3 regions of the Clostridium sp. LIBA-8841 genome follow, and region 3 is predicted to be linked to each of the others. Evidence: predicted binding sites of a transcription regulator. Region 3 holds the regulator's gene; each other region holds the start of a gene.

Region 1 (4,301 bases), 1.5 Mb from region 3:
GTATGTGCAGTCCTGTTGTAGGCTCATCTAAAATATATAATGTTTTTCCTGTACTTCTCTTAGATAGTTCATAAGCTAACTTAATTCTTTGTGCTTCTCCACCTGATAGCTGAGTTGAAGGTTGACCTAGTCTTATATAACCTAATCCAACATCCATTAAGGTTTGAAGTTTATTCTTTATTCTTGGAATATTTTCAAAGAATTCTAAAGCTTCTTCAACAGTCATATTTAGTACATCAGCTATATTCTTTCCTTTATATTTAACTTCTAAAGTCTCTCTATTATATCTCTTTCCTTTACAAACCTCACAAGGAACATAAACATCAGATAAAAATTGCATTTCTATCTTTATTATTCCATCTCCACTACAAGCTTCACATCTTCCACCTTTTACATTGAAAGAAAATCTTCCTGGTTTATATCCTCTCATTTTAGCTTCTTGAGTTTGTGAGAAAAGTTCTCTTATTATATCAAAAGTTCCAGTATATGTTGCTGGGTTACTCCTTGGAGTTCTTCCTATAGGACTTTGATCTATATCAATAATCTTATCAATATTTTCGTATCCTGTTATTTCCTTAAACTTACCTGGTAAATCCTTAGCTCTATTTACTATTTTATTTAATCCTTTATAAAGAATTTCATTAACTAAGGTACTCTTTCCTGATCCTGAAACTCCTGTAACCATAGTTAAAGTTCCTAGTGGGAATTTAGCATTAACGTTTTTAAGGTTATTTTCCTTTGCACCTTTAACTGTTATAAAGTTTCCATTTCCTTTTCTTCTTTCCTCTGGAAGTTCAACTTTCTTAGCTCCAGTTAAATATTGACCAGTTAAAGAATTTTCATTTTCTATGATTTCATCTAATGTTCCTGCAGCAACTATCTGTCCACCATGTTCTCCGGCTCTTGGTCCTATATCAACTATATAGTCTGCTTCTCTCATAGTATCTTCATCATGTTCAACTACTATAAGAGTGTTTCCAACATCTCTAAGTTGTTTTAAAGTAGCTATAAGTCTATCATTATCTCTTTGATGAAGTCCTATTGAAGGTTCATCTAGGATGTATAGAACCCCCATAAGCTGAGAACCTATTTGAGTCGCAAGTCTTATTCTCTGAGCTTCTCCACCAGATAATGTCCCTGCAGTTCTAGCTAAGTCTAAGTAATCTAACCCAACATTTATTAAGAAACTTAATCTAGCTTGAATCTCTTTTATAATTTGGCTACTTATTATCTTGTCTTTCTCTGAAAACTCTACTGAGTTTATAAAGTCTAACTCTTCTCTTATTGCCATGCTTGTAAACTCAAATATATTTTTTCCACCTACTGTAACGGCAAGAGCCTCAGGCTTAAGTCTTGCCCCCTTACACTTAGGACATGGATTATCACTCATATACTTTTCTATTTCAGCTTTCATGGCATCTGATCCAGTTTCCATATATCTTCTTCTTAAATTATTTATCTCCCCTTCAAAGGAATGATTATAAACAGCTTCTACATTTTCTTTTCTGTATGTAACCTTTAGTTTTTCTGAATCTCCATACATTAAGACTTCCCTAACCTTATTAGGTAAATCTTTGTAAGGAGTATCTAAATCAAATTTATACTTTTCCATTAAAGCTTTTAGAACACAAAAAGTCCAAGAATCTTCTTTCATTCTTGAATCTCCCCAAGTAGAAATAGCTCCACCTCTTATGCTTAAATCCTTATTAGGAACAACTAAATCCTCATCAATCTCCATTAAAGTTCCTAATCCATCACATCTCTCACATTTTCCAAAAGGTGAGTTAAATGAGAACATTCTTGGTGCAAGTTCATCTATACTTATACCACAATCAGCACAGGCAAAATGTTCACTATAAAGTCTATCTTCTTCACCAATTACATTAACTAATACTAAGCCTTCAGCCATTTTAAGAGAAGTTTCTATAGAATCTGTTAATCTTCCTTCAATTCCGTCCTTAACAATTATTCTGTCAACAACAGCTTCTATATTATGTTTTATATTCTTCTCAAGTTTTACTTCATCCTCTGTTAAGTCATAAATTTCTCCGTCTATTCTAGCTCTAACAAAACCTTGTTTCTTTATATTCTCAAGAACCTTTTCATGAGTTCCTTTTCTTCCTCTTATTATTGGAGCTAAAATCATTGTCTTACTTCTCTCTGGTAACTCCATAATTTGATCCACTATTTGATCCACAGATTGTTGAGTTATTTCTTTTCCGCACTTAGGACAATGAGGAACTCCAACCCTAGCATATAATAATCTTAAGTAATCATATATTTCTGTTACTGTACCTACTGTAGATCTTGGATTCCTAGAAGTTGTCTTCTGATCAATTGATATTGCAGGTGAAAGTCCTTCTATTGATTCAACATCTGGCTTATCCATTTGTCCTAAGAATTGTCTTGCATAAGCTGATAAAGACTCTACGTATCTTCTTTGTCCCTCTGCATAGATTGTATCGAAAGCTAAAGAACTTTTACCTGAACCTGAAAGCCCAGTAAAAACAATAAGCTTATCTCTAGGAATTTCTAAATTTACATTTTTTAAATTATGTACTTTTGCTCCTTTTACTATTATCTTATCCTTCATAAAAATCTCCTTAATAAATATATAAACTTTAGTAAGTTTCTAATCTCACTAATAACCCCTGTTTTTTAGTTAATATCATTCCATATATAATTTGTTGTATATTAAATTTATTTAAGTCATTTCATTATATTATTACCAGATTGGTCTCTTCTAAAACCAAACATAAGTTCGCATATTAATATTTTAATTCTCTCTCTTTTAGATGTCAAACTCTTTTTAATAATAATTATTATCTTTTTAATATTTTCTAAATTTTCAGATAATTCAGAATAATACTAGATTTTTTTCATATTATTATACTAATCAAATATTTAAAAAGCCATCTCATTTAGGCATTAGTAGATACTTTCAATTTTATTTTAATAAAGTACTTCTCCAAAATAAAACCTATTAATGCCTAAATCAATATAAAACTTGATTTATATAAATTTATGGGAGGACTATTATGAAAGGATTCGGTAAATGTATGGTTAAAGTTCTTACAATAGATGATAACTTGGTAAATTGTAATATTATAAAATCTAATATACCTTTTAACATAAATGAAAAATTAATTGAACTTTATATAGATTGGGATTATAAAAAAGAACCTCTTTATGATTACATGAATACTCAGTGTGATACTTATCCTTTTATTACTCCTTATGTTGAAAACTACTTTAAAGATATAATTGAACTACTCAAAAACAATGAAATTAAAACACCTAAAAATATTTGCTGTGATTTATTAGAGGATTATTCTTCTTCAATAAGTTGTAAAAATATCAATGATATAAATAATTGGCATAATCCATTTTACTCATATAACTTCACTGAAGAAGATAATTTATTTTTTGAACTAAGTAGTATTTAAAACATAAAGAGTGATCAGTAAACATATATACTGATCACTCTTTTATATAGAATTTAAAGTATTAAGGCAATTTTACAGTGAATTTAGAAAACATTTTAATTATGTTTATTAAACAAATTTATTTTATCATGTATACTATATGTATAGTTATGACATATGTCTTATAACATTTGTTTTCATGGGAGGTAAGCCATTGATAGTAGTAAAAAATGAAGATAAATTGCTTGAATTAATAAATAAATACGAACTTAACTCCATATTTTCACAGGAAGTTATGCCTTTTTTAGAACTGCATATGTTTAAAAAAAATGAGCATATATGCTTTATGGATGAAGAACTTAAGTACTTTTACTTTTTTGTTGATGGTAAGGCCAAGGTCTATAAAACCCTACCCAATGGAAAATCTTTACTTCTGAAATTCTATGAGCCTATACAGCTAATAGGTGATTTAGAAGTAATATCAAAAATCAAAGCAAATTGTAGTGTTAAATCATTGAAATCAAGTCTTTGCATAGGTATTCCTATAAACAAAGTAAATTCATTATCTCTTAAAGATCCTAACTTTCTTATGTACATAACTAAAAGTCTTTCTAACAAACTTGCTAGTCAATCATTAACAAGTTCAATAACTATTGTTTATCCATTAGAAAACAAACTTGCTAATTATCTCCTAAGTGTAAACCATCGAAATATTGTCTTGGTAGATAATTATTCAAATTTAGCTGATTTATTAGGCACAAGCTACCGTCATTTAAGCCGTGTTTTAAATAAACTAGTTGAAAAGGAGATTATTTTAAAAGATAAAAATGAAATAAAAATAATTAATAAAAAAGAATTAAAGAATATTTCTGGAGA
Region 2 (4,301 bases), 610 kb from region 3:
ATTACTCCCTATAAGTTTAATTCCATTACCTTTTCTCCCCCATAGTCTAATTCTCCTGTAAATTTAAAACCTATCTTTTCATAAAGTCTTAAGGCTCCCTTGTTATTTTCAAAAATACTAAGATATATTTTTTTAACTTTAAATTCATTTGCAATATGTTCTATTAGCTTTAATAGACCTTTCTTTCCATAGCCTTTTCCCTGAAATTTATAATCTATCATAAACCTATCTAACCAAACCCTTTTGTCATCATCAAAATATCCATACATAGTAAACCCTATTAATTCTTCTTCTAAGTATATTCCTTTAACAATCCAATTCTCAACATATTTTGATTCTGCAATTGATAATGCATTGCTTTCTATAAAATCACTTTGTTCATCCTTAACCCTTAAATCCACAGCTTCTTTCCAATTTTCTTTATTTATATCCCTAAAATAAAAATTCATTTTCTATTCCTCCTTAAAATTTGTATAAAAATAACTGTCTTATATAAAGACAGTTATTAAAATTAATTTCTCATTATTATATATACAGTATAACTAACATAAAGGGCTACAAGCAATAATCCTTCATATCTAGTTAGTATTTTTTCTTTTTTCTTATTTAAGAAAATTAAAGCTCCTATAAATAATGTTATACCTATAAGAAACATTAAATCTACTGATAAACTTGCTGCTATAGATATAGGACTTATTAAAGATGATACTCCTAGTATTAATAATATATTGAATGTATTAGATCCTAGTATATTACCAAGAGCTATATCATTTTCTCCTTTTTTAGCTGCAACTAAAGAAGTCACAAGTTCTGGAAGAGAAGTTCCTATGGCTACAATAGTTAATCCAACTAATTTTTCACTTAACCCTAATCCTAAAGCAATAGCAGTAGCTGAATCAACAACCACTTTTCCACCTAACACTATACCAATGACTCCTATTATTGATAGAAGAACATTCTTTCCAGTACTATTAGATGATTTTATATTTTCCTCTTCAAACTCTTCTATTTCTGCAGTAACTGCTGCCTCATTATTTCTATCATTGCATCTTTTAACAGTGTAAACTAAATATCCTATATATGTTATACACATTAGAACCAATATAGCACCATCTGTTCTTGATAAAATCTCTTTACTTCCAATTAATCCAGTAAAAGCAAATATGTATAAAATAAATGTTGCTATTATATTTACGATAAAATCATTTTTAATTACACATTTTTTTATTGCTAAAGGAGCTACGATTGCAGTACATCCTAAAGCAGCTAAAAGATTGAATATATTTGAACCTAAAACATTTCCCATAGTAATATCATTGCTACCTTTTAATGCAGCTGATATACTCACTGCAAGCTCTGGTGCACTGGTTCCTAAGGATACAATAGTAAGTCCAATAATAACGGCTGGAACCCCTAACTTCTTAGCTATACCAGAAGCTCCATCAACGAAAAGGTCTGCACCTTTAATAAGTAAAACAAATCCGATTATTAAAAGTATATAGTTCATTAATTCCTCTCCATTCTAAATTAATATCCTCAAATATAGATATTATTAATATAAATTATAAAGATTATTATACTATTTATTTTAATAATTTCCATATTATTAAGGTTTGTTTTCATATAGTTAATAAACTGTCTAAACATCAAAACTTAACTGTTCGCTTTCTTCCATTAGAATATTTTCTTCTAAAGAGGATATTGTTATTCCTAATAACCTTACCTTCTTATTTTTAAAATCCACTAAACTCATAAGCTCTTTAATAAGACCCATTATTTCATCTTTTTTCTTTATGAAATGTTCTAAGGTAATACTTCTAGTTATATGTTTAAAGTCACTAAATTTAATTTTCAAGGTTACTGTCTTTCCTTTTTTATTTAATAGACTTAAATTATCTTGAACTCGCTCTGCTATTCCTTCTAAAATTTGTATCATTTCCTCTTCATCCTCAAGGTCTTCTCTTAAAGTAATTTCTTTACCAATAGATTTTCTAATTCTATATGGATTTACAGACCTATTGTCTATTCCTCTTGCAAACTCATATAGTATCTTTCCTCGTTCACTAAATATTTCAATTAACTCTTCCTCTGAAAATTTTAGTAAGTCCTCTCCCTTAAAAACACCTATATTATTCAATTTATTTTTAGTAACTCTTCCAACTCCAAAAAATTTTCCTATAGGTAAATTCCTTATAAACTCATCTGCTTTATCTTTAGTTATAACCGTTATACCATTAGGCTTTTTATAATCTGATGCCATCTTAGCTAAAAACTTATTAAAAGAAACTCCTGCTGAAGCTGTAAGCCCTATTTCTTTAAATATTCTTTCTTTTATTTCAAGAGCTATTAATGTTGCTGAACCCTTACATTTTTTACTTTTTGTAACATCTATAAAAGCCTCATCAAAGGATAAAGGTTCAACAAGCTCTGAATACTCATGTAAAATATTCATAACTTTCCTAGAAACTTTCTTATAAACATCCATTCTAGGTCTTATAAAAATAGCTTTAGGGCATAACTTATATGCAGTTAAAGAGGGCATAGCTGAATGTATCCCATATTTTCTAGCTTCATAGGAACAAGTTGCAACTACACCTCTTCTATTTGGATCTCCTCCTACGATTAATGGTTTCCCTTTAAATGTAGGATTATCTCTTTGTTCAATAGATGCATAAAAAGCATCCATATCTATATGAATTATCTTTCTATCTTCCTTCATAAAGCCTCCATGCAAACATATGTTCACACATAATTTTACACTAAGATTCTATAAATTCCAATATACTAAAAAACCATTTTAATTATTAACTTATTTTTGATTTTTAGATAGATTTAAAGATATCGCTAAAAATCAATATTCACATAAAACACAAGGTAATTATTTAACCTTTTCCGGCTCTTTGTACTCTATTCCCTTTGTATCTACTTTAATTGACTCTATAACAACATCCTCAACAGGTTTATCATTTGGTCCTACTGATACCTTCTCTATTTCATGTACAACATCTAATCCTTTAGTAACCTTTCCAAAAGCAGCATATTGACCATCTAAATGAGGAGCCTCTTCAGTAACAATAAAAAATTGACTTCCTGCACTGTCTGGATTTTGAGATCTTGCCATAGAAAGAACCCCTTCATCATGCTTTGTATCATTTTCTACTCCATTAGATGAAAATTCTCCCTTTATTGAATATCCTGGTCCTCCTGTTCCTGTTCCATTTGGATCTCCTCCTTGAAGAACAAATCCCTTAACTATTCTATGAATTGTTAATCCATCATAAAACCCACTGTTTGCTAAACTTATGAAGTTATTTACAGTGTTAGGTGCTTTATTAGGATATAGTTCAGCCTCTATGGTTCCAAAGTTCTTAACCTCTATAGTTGCAACTGGTAACTTATCTTCCGATATAGGCTCCTGTGACTTTTTTCCTTCTCCTCCACATCCAATCAACAATAAAGATGACATTGTAACTCCTACAACTATCTTGCTGACTTTTTTTAATAAACTCATTTATTCATTCCCCTTTCTCATTTTTATTAGTCATATGCATTAAATTATACCATCTAAAGCTTTTTATTTTATGTCAAATAAGCTATCAATTTGTTTCTATATAATTAAATTTTCCAAAACAAAAAATTGGTATGTATTCTTAAGTTCTCTTTTTTACAACTTAAAAATACATACCAATTATATTAATTACTATACATCAAGTTCTTCAACTTCAACAGCGAAATTCCCACAGTTTTTACAAACATTTATATTAAGCAAATAGCTTTTATCAACTTTCTTGGCTCTTAATAACTTGTTATATGTAAGTCCTTCATAAGATTTTTCTATATTACTTATTACAAACTTTCCATTTTTAGTGTAGATAAACATATTAAATTCTAAAAAAGGAAAGCTCTTTATTTTTTCATCTAATCCAAATTTACATTCTTCACAAGGTCCATCATAATAAGCCTTTCCAAAACTAACTTTCTCACTGTTATTTAGAATTTCAAAAAGTTTATCTATATCAAAATCATCTACATCTTCATTAAAGAAATAAATTAACTTATCCTCTGATAAATTATATTCTTTTTCATCAAAAGTAAAACTAAACATATTATCATCCTTTCCTATATGTATTTTTAATTATATTATTGCCCATAAATTTATTTAATAACTTTAAATATAATATGTCAAACCATTTTTTTTTATTTTTGTAAGATAATTATTTTCTTTATTAAGTAATTTAAAATAAAAAAGAGTTGTATTAAAACTAACTTAAAATAAAACTTATAAATATATTCCGAGAATT
Region 3 (4,301 bases):
GTTTATGCAAGAATCTTTAATGCTGAAAAAGCTTTAGTTAGACCACACTTTGTTAATGGAACTCATGCTTTAGGAACAGCTTTATTTGGTAACTTAAGACCTGGAGATACTATATTAGCTGTTACTGGTAGTCCATATGATACTTTACATAGTGTAATTGGTATAAGTGGAGAAGAAAACATAGGATCATTAAAAGAATATGGTGTTAATTATAAGCAAGTAGATCTTATTGACGGAAAAATTGATATAGAAAAAGCTTTAGAGATGATTAAAGAAGATGACTCAATAAAGTTAATACATATGCAAAGATCAACTGGTTATGGTTGGAGAAATGCTTTCCAAGTTACAGAATTAGGAGAAGCTATAAAAGCGATAAAAGAATTAAGAGAAGATTTAATAGTATTTGTTGATAACTGTTATGGAGAGTTCATAGATATAATAGAACCTACAGATGTTGGTGCTGATTTAATTGCAGGATCATTAATTAAAAACATAGGTGGAGGAATAGCTCCAACTGGTGGATACATAGTAGGAAAAGAAAAATATGTAGAGCAAGCATCTTATAGACTAACTGTACCAGGTATAGGAGCAGAGTGTGGATGTACTTTTGGAGTAATGAAAGACTTCTATCAAGGATTATTCTTAGCTCCTCATGTTGCTATAGAAGCTTTAAAGGGTGCTATATTCTGTTCTAGAATAATGGAACTTGCAGGTTTTGAGGTGCTTCCTAAATATACAGATAAGAGAAGTGATATAATTCAAGCTATAAAATTCAATGATAAAGAAAAGCTTATAAAATTCTGTAAGGGTGTTCAATATGCATCACCAATAGATTCTTTCGTTGAATGTGAACCATGGGCTATGCCAGGATATGCAGATGAAGTTATTATGGCAGCTGGTGCCTTTATTCAAGGTTCTTCTATAGAGCTTTCAGCAGATGCACCTATAAGAGAGCCTTATATAGCTTATTTACAAGGTGGATTAACTTTTGATCACGCTAAAATCGGTGTCTTAATAGCTTTAAACAACATTTTTAAATAAGATTTTAACTCTAAACACTTTAAGTTTTTATAACTTAAGGTGTTTTTTTATGGAATAAATTACTTTAATATTGTATAATTAATACAGCGTTATTATTACGTATTACAAATATACAATTACATTACGTATTACAAGGAGAAAGGTGGACATAGTTTTGGAAGAGAGTAGAAACAAAGAATTAAAGGTAAAAAGCTTCAGAGTCACTGAAGAAACTTTCGATAAATTTAAAAAAATAGCATCTGATGAATTTGGTAACCAAGGACAATGTCTAGATGCTTTAATATCTTTATACGAATTAGAGAATTCTAAATCAACATTAATAGAAAGAAAATTAGAAATAGAATCTTTCCAAGATTATTTAAATAAGATAAATCAATTATTCTTAACATCTCTTCAAATGAGTGAGGATGCAGGGAAAAGAGCAGAAGAGGAGTTTGTAAAGAAACTTTCCATAAAAGATGTAACCATAGAGAGACTACAAAAAAGAGAAGAAGAGTTTATAGAAAGAGATAAGACTTTAAAAGAAGAACTTAGAGCTAAAACAAAGGAAGTTGAAGAACTTAAAGAAACTATTAAAGCATTAGAAAAGGATAAGAGTACTTTATCTCAATTAGTATCTAGAAACTATGATTTAATAGAAAAAAACAAGGAAGAAATAGCATCTCTAAAACCTTTAGAATCTTTAAAAGAGGAAAATGAAGAGTTAAAAAGAAGGTTAGAAGAGGAAAGAGATTCTATAAAAGAACAAAAATCTCATATAAAAGCTTTAGAATTAGAAAAAAACTCTTTTAAAGAAAGAATAGATTTCTATGTAGAAAAAGAAAATTCTTATAAGGAAGAGATGGAATCTTATAGAAAGCTTATAGAAGCCATGAGAAAGGACCACAAGAAAGAATTAGAGCTATTAGAGGATAAATACTCTAAAATGTTGGAAAAAGAGTCTAAGAAGCTTAGAGAGGCATTTGATAATAAGTTAGATTTAGAAAAGAAGAGCTTAGAATTAGATATAAGAACTTTAAAACACGAAAAAGAAGTTTTAGAAAACAAATTAAACTCCTAAAATAAAAAAAGAAAGCACCAAATGATGCTTTCTTTTTTTATTAATACGCTCTATATATTCCTACTAATTTACCTAAAACAGAACAGTCTGGAACTATTATAGGTTCATAATTTTTGTTTTCTGGTTGAAGCCTTATAAATCCATTTTCTTTAAAGAATCTTTTTATGGTTGCTTCATTTTCTATTAAAGCCACAACTATATCACCATTTGAAGCTATGTTTTTTTGCTCTATTATTGCCAAATCACCATCTAATATTCCACATTCTATCATACTGTCTCCAGTAACTTTTAAAATAAATAATTCATTATTATGCTTAACGTAGTTTATAGGAATTTGAAACATATCTTCTATATTTTCTGTAGCTAAAATAGGCATACCAGCAGTAACTTTTCCTATAATAGGAATGTCTATAAGCTCTTTTTCTTCAGTAGATAATTCCACTATTTCTAAAGCTCTCGGTTTAGTTGGATCCCTATATATTAATCCTTTTTTTTCCAATCTTTTTAAATGTCCATGAACAGTTGAAGTTGATTTCAAGCTAACAGCTTGACATATCTCCCTAACTGAAGGTGGATACCCCTTTGACTTTGTAAATTCAACTAAAAAATTATATATTTGAGTTTGTTTATCTGAACTTTCCTTAACTATCATAGTAATTGCACCTCACGATTCTTTGGTAATATTATACCATATGAATAGCAACATAGCAAACTTATGTTCTCATATCTATAAAATTATAAAAGGATTTTTAAAAGAGAAAATTTAACTTCTATTTTCTATAAAAAAGAAAGAGAGTAGATATACTTTTAAGGATAAAAAGAGTCTTATTTGATAAAAATTAACTTATTTGTTATAATGGAAAGATGGATTTTGAAAATAAGAGGTGACTTTATGGATAAAAAAGAATTTAACAACGATGATTATTGTGATGTATATAACGGAAAAATTTGCGACAATTGCGGTGATTGTTTAGAGATGCAAGGAGTAGATACAAAAGCTATAAAAATAGCTGATATAGCAAAAGAAGTTGAGGAAAATAAAAAAATAGAAGAAGCTCTTAAGAAACTTTCTGAAGAAGAGCAAGAAGAAATAGATGATAATGTTGAAGAAGAACTTACAACAGAAACTTGGGAAGAGTATTTAGCGAAGCAAGATGAATACGAAGATGCTTTTGATCATATAGAATATCTTGAAGACATAGATTTAAATGATGATTTAACAATGGAAGAAATGACAGAAGAAATATTCCCAGGCGTTAGAAAACTAAAAATAAAAGAGTAGTTTTATAGATAAAAGTGCTAAAAATACGGATATAGAACATATGTTCTATACCCGTATTTTCTTTATAATTTCAGATTTTTAGATATAAAATCTAACCAAATTAAACTATTTAATATTAGCTAAAGGGTTAGTGTTAACAGCTTTTCTTAGAGTTTCATCATCTACATGGGTATAAATTTGAGTGGTAGAAATATTTTCGTGCCCTAAGATATTCTGCAAGCTTCTTATATCTACATTTCCATACTTATACATTAGCGTAGCAGCTGTGTGTCTAAGTTTATGAGGGGTATATTTTTGATCTTTAAACCCTGCATTTTCTATATGTTTTTTAACTAACATTTCAACACTTCTTTTATTTATAGGTCTATATTTACTAGATAAAAATAGATATTTTTTAGCTTCTTCCGTAGCTTTTGAATCATTTCTGTTTTTTAAATAACTATCTATAGCAGAAATCGAAGCCTCATTTAAATATACAGTTCTTTCTTTGTTACCTTTACCTATGATAGTTAAGGTATCTCCTTTTATTTTTTCTATTTGTATGTTACAAAGCTCAGATAATCTCATTCCGCAGTTCAAAAATAAAGTAAGTATGCAGTAATCTCTATGATAGTTTTTATTTGTTTGATCCATCGAATTCAATACAGTTATACTTTGATCTAAAGTCAAATAAACTGGGTGTCTTTTATTTATTTTAGGTGATTCTAGTTCTACAGTTGGATTTTCATCTATTATTTTTATTTTTGAATTTAAAAACTTAAAGAAAGACTTTAATGTAGCAACCTTTCTTGCTCTTGCATAAGCGCTATTATTTCTTACCTTTTCTAAAAAAGCCAAAAATGCATATATATCAGATAAGGTTATGTCTTTTATAAAATTATCACTTAACTCAGAAATTTCAACTTCTTCGATTTTTTC

Evidence for each region. Region 3 encodes LexA, which represses DNA repair genes until DNA is damaged. Its sites were predicted from a motif close to CNAACANNTGTTNG; they were not measured.
Region 1: uvrA (excinuclease ABC subunit UvrA) is a predicted target of LexA. The motif match lies at 2,751-2,764, and genes of this name have one in related genera.
Region 2: dinB (DNA polymerase IV) is a predicted target of LexA. The motif match lies at 2,732-2,745, and genes of this name have one in related genera.

The regions. Positions count from the first base shown of each region.
Region 1 is NZ_CM173488.1:497,977-502,277, reverse strand. Features, by position in the region: gene uvrA (excinuclease ABC subunit UvrA) at 1-2,593, opposite strand, end outside; gene AC2A4K_RS02145 (hypothetical protein) at 3,039-3,446, shown strand; gene AC2A4K_RS02140 (cyclic nucleotide-binding domain-containing protein) at 3,640-4,301, shown strand, end outside.
Region 2 is NZ_CM173488.1:2,583,584-2,587,884, forward strand. Features, by position in the region: gene AC2A4K_RS11135 (GNAT family N-acetyltransferase) at 9-449, opposite strand; gene AC2A4K_RS11140 (calcium/sodium antiporter) at 512-1,507, opposite strand; gene dinB (DNA polymerase IV) at 1,640-2,719, opposite strand; gene AC2A4K_RS11150 (peptidylprolyl isomerase) at 2,879-3,511, opposite strand; gene AC2A4K_RS11155 (DUF3785 family protein) at 3,701-4,105, opposite strand.
Region 3 is NZ_CM173488.1:1,969,190-1,973,490, forward strand. Features, by position in the region: gene AC2A4K_RS08660 (methionine gamma-lyase family protein) at 1-1,041, shown strand, start outside; gene AC2A4K_RS08665 (V-type ATP synthase subunit I domain-containing protein) at 1,196-2,101, shown strand; gene lexA (transcriptional repressor LexA) at 2,142-2,753, opposite strand; gene AC2A4K_RS08675 (hypothetical protein) at 2,994-3,383, shown strand; gene AC2A4K_RS08680 (tyrosine recombinase XerC) at 3,489-4,301, opposite strand, start outside.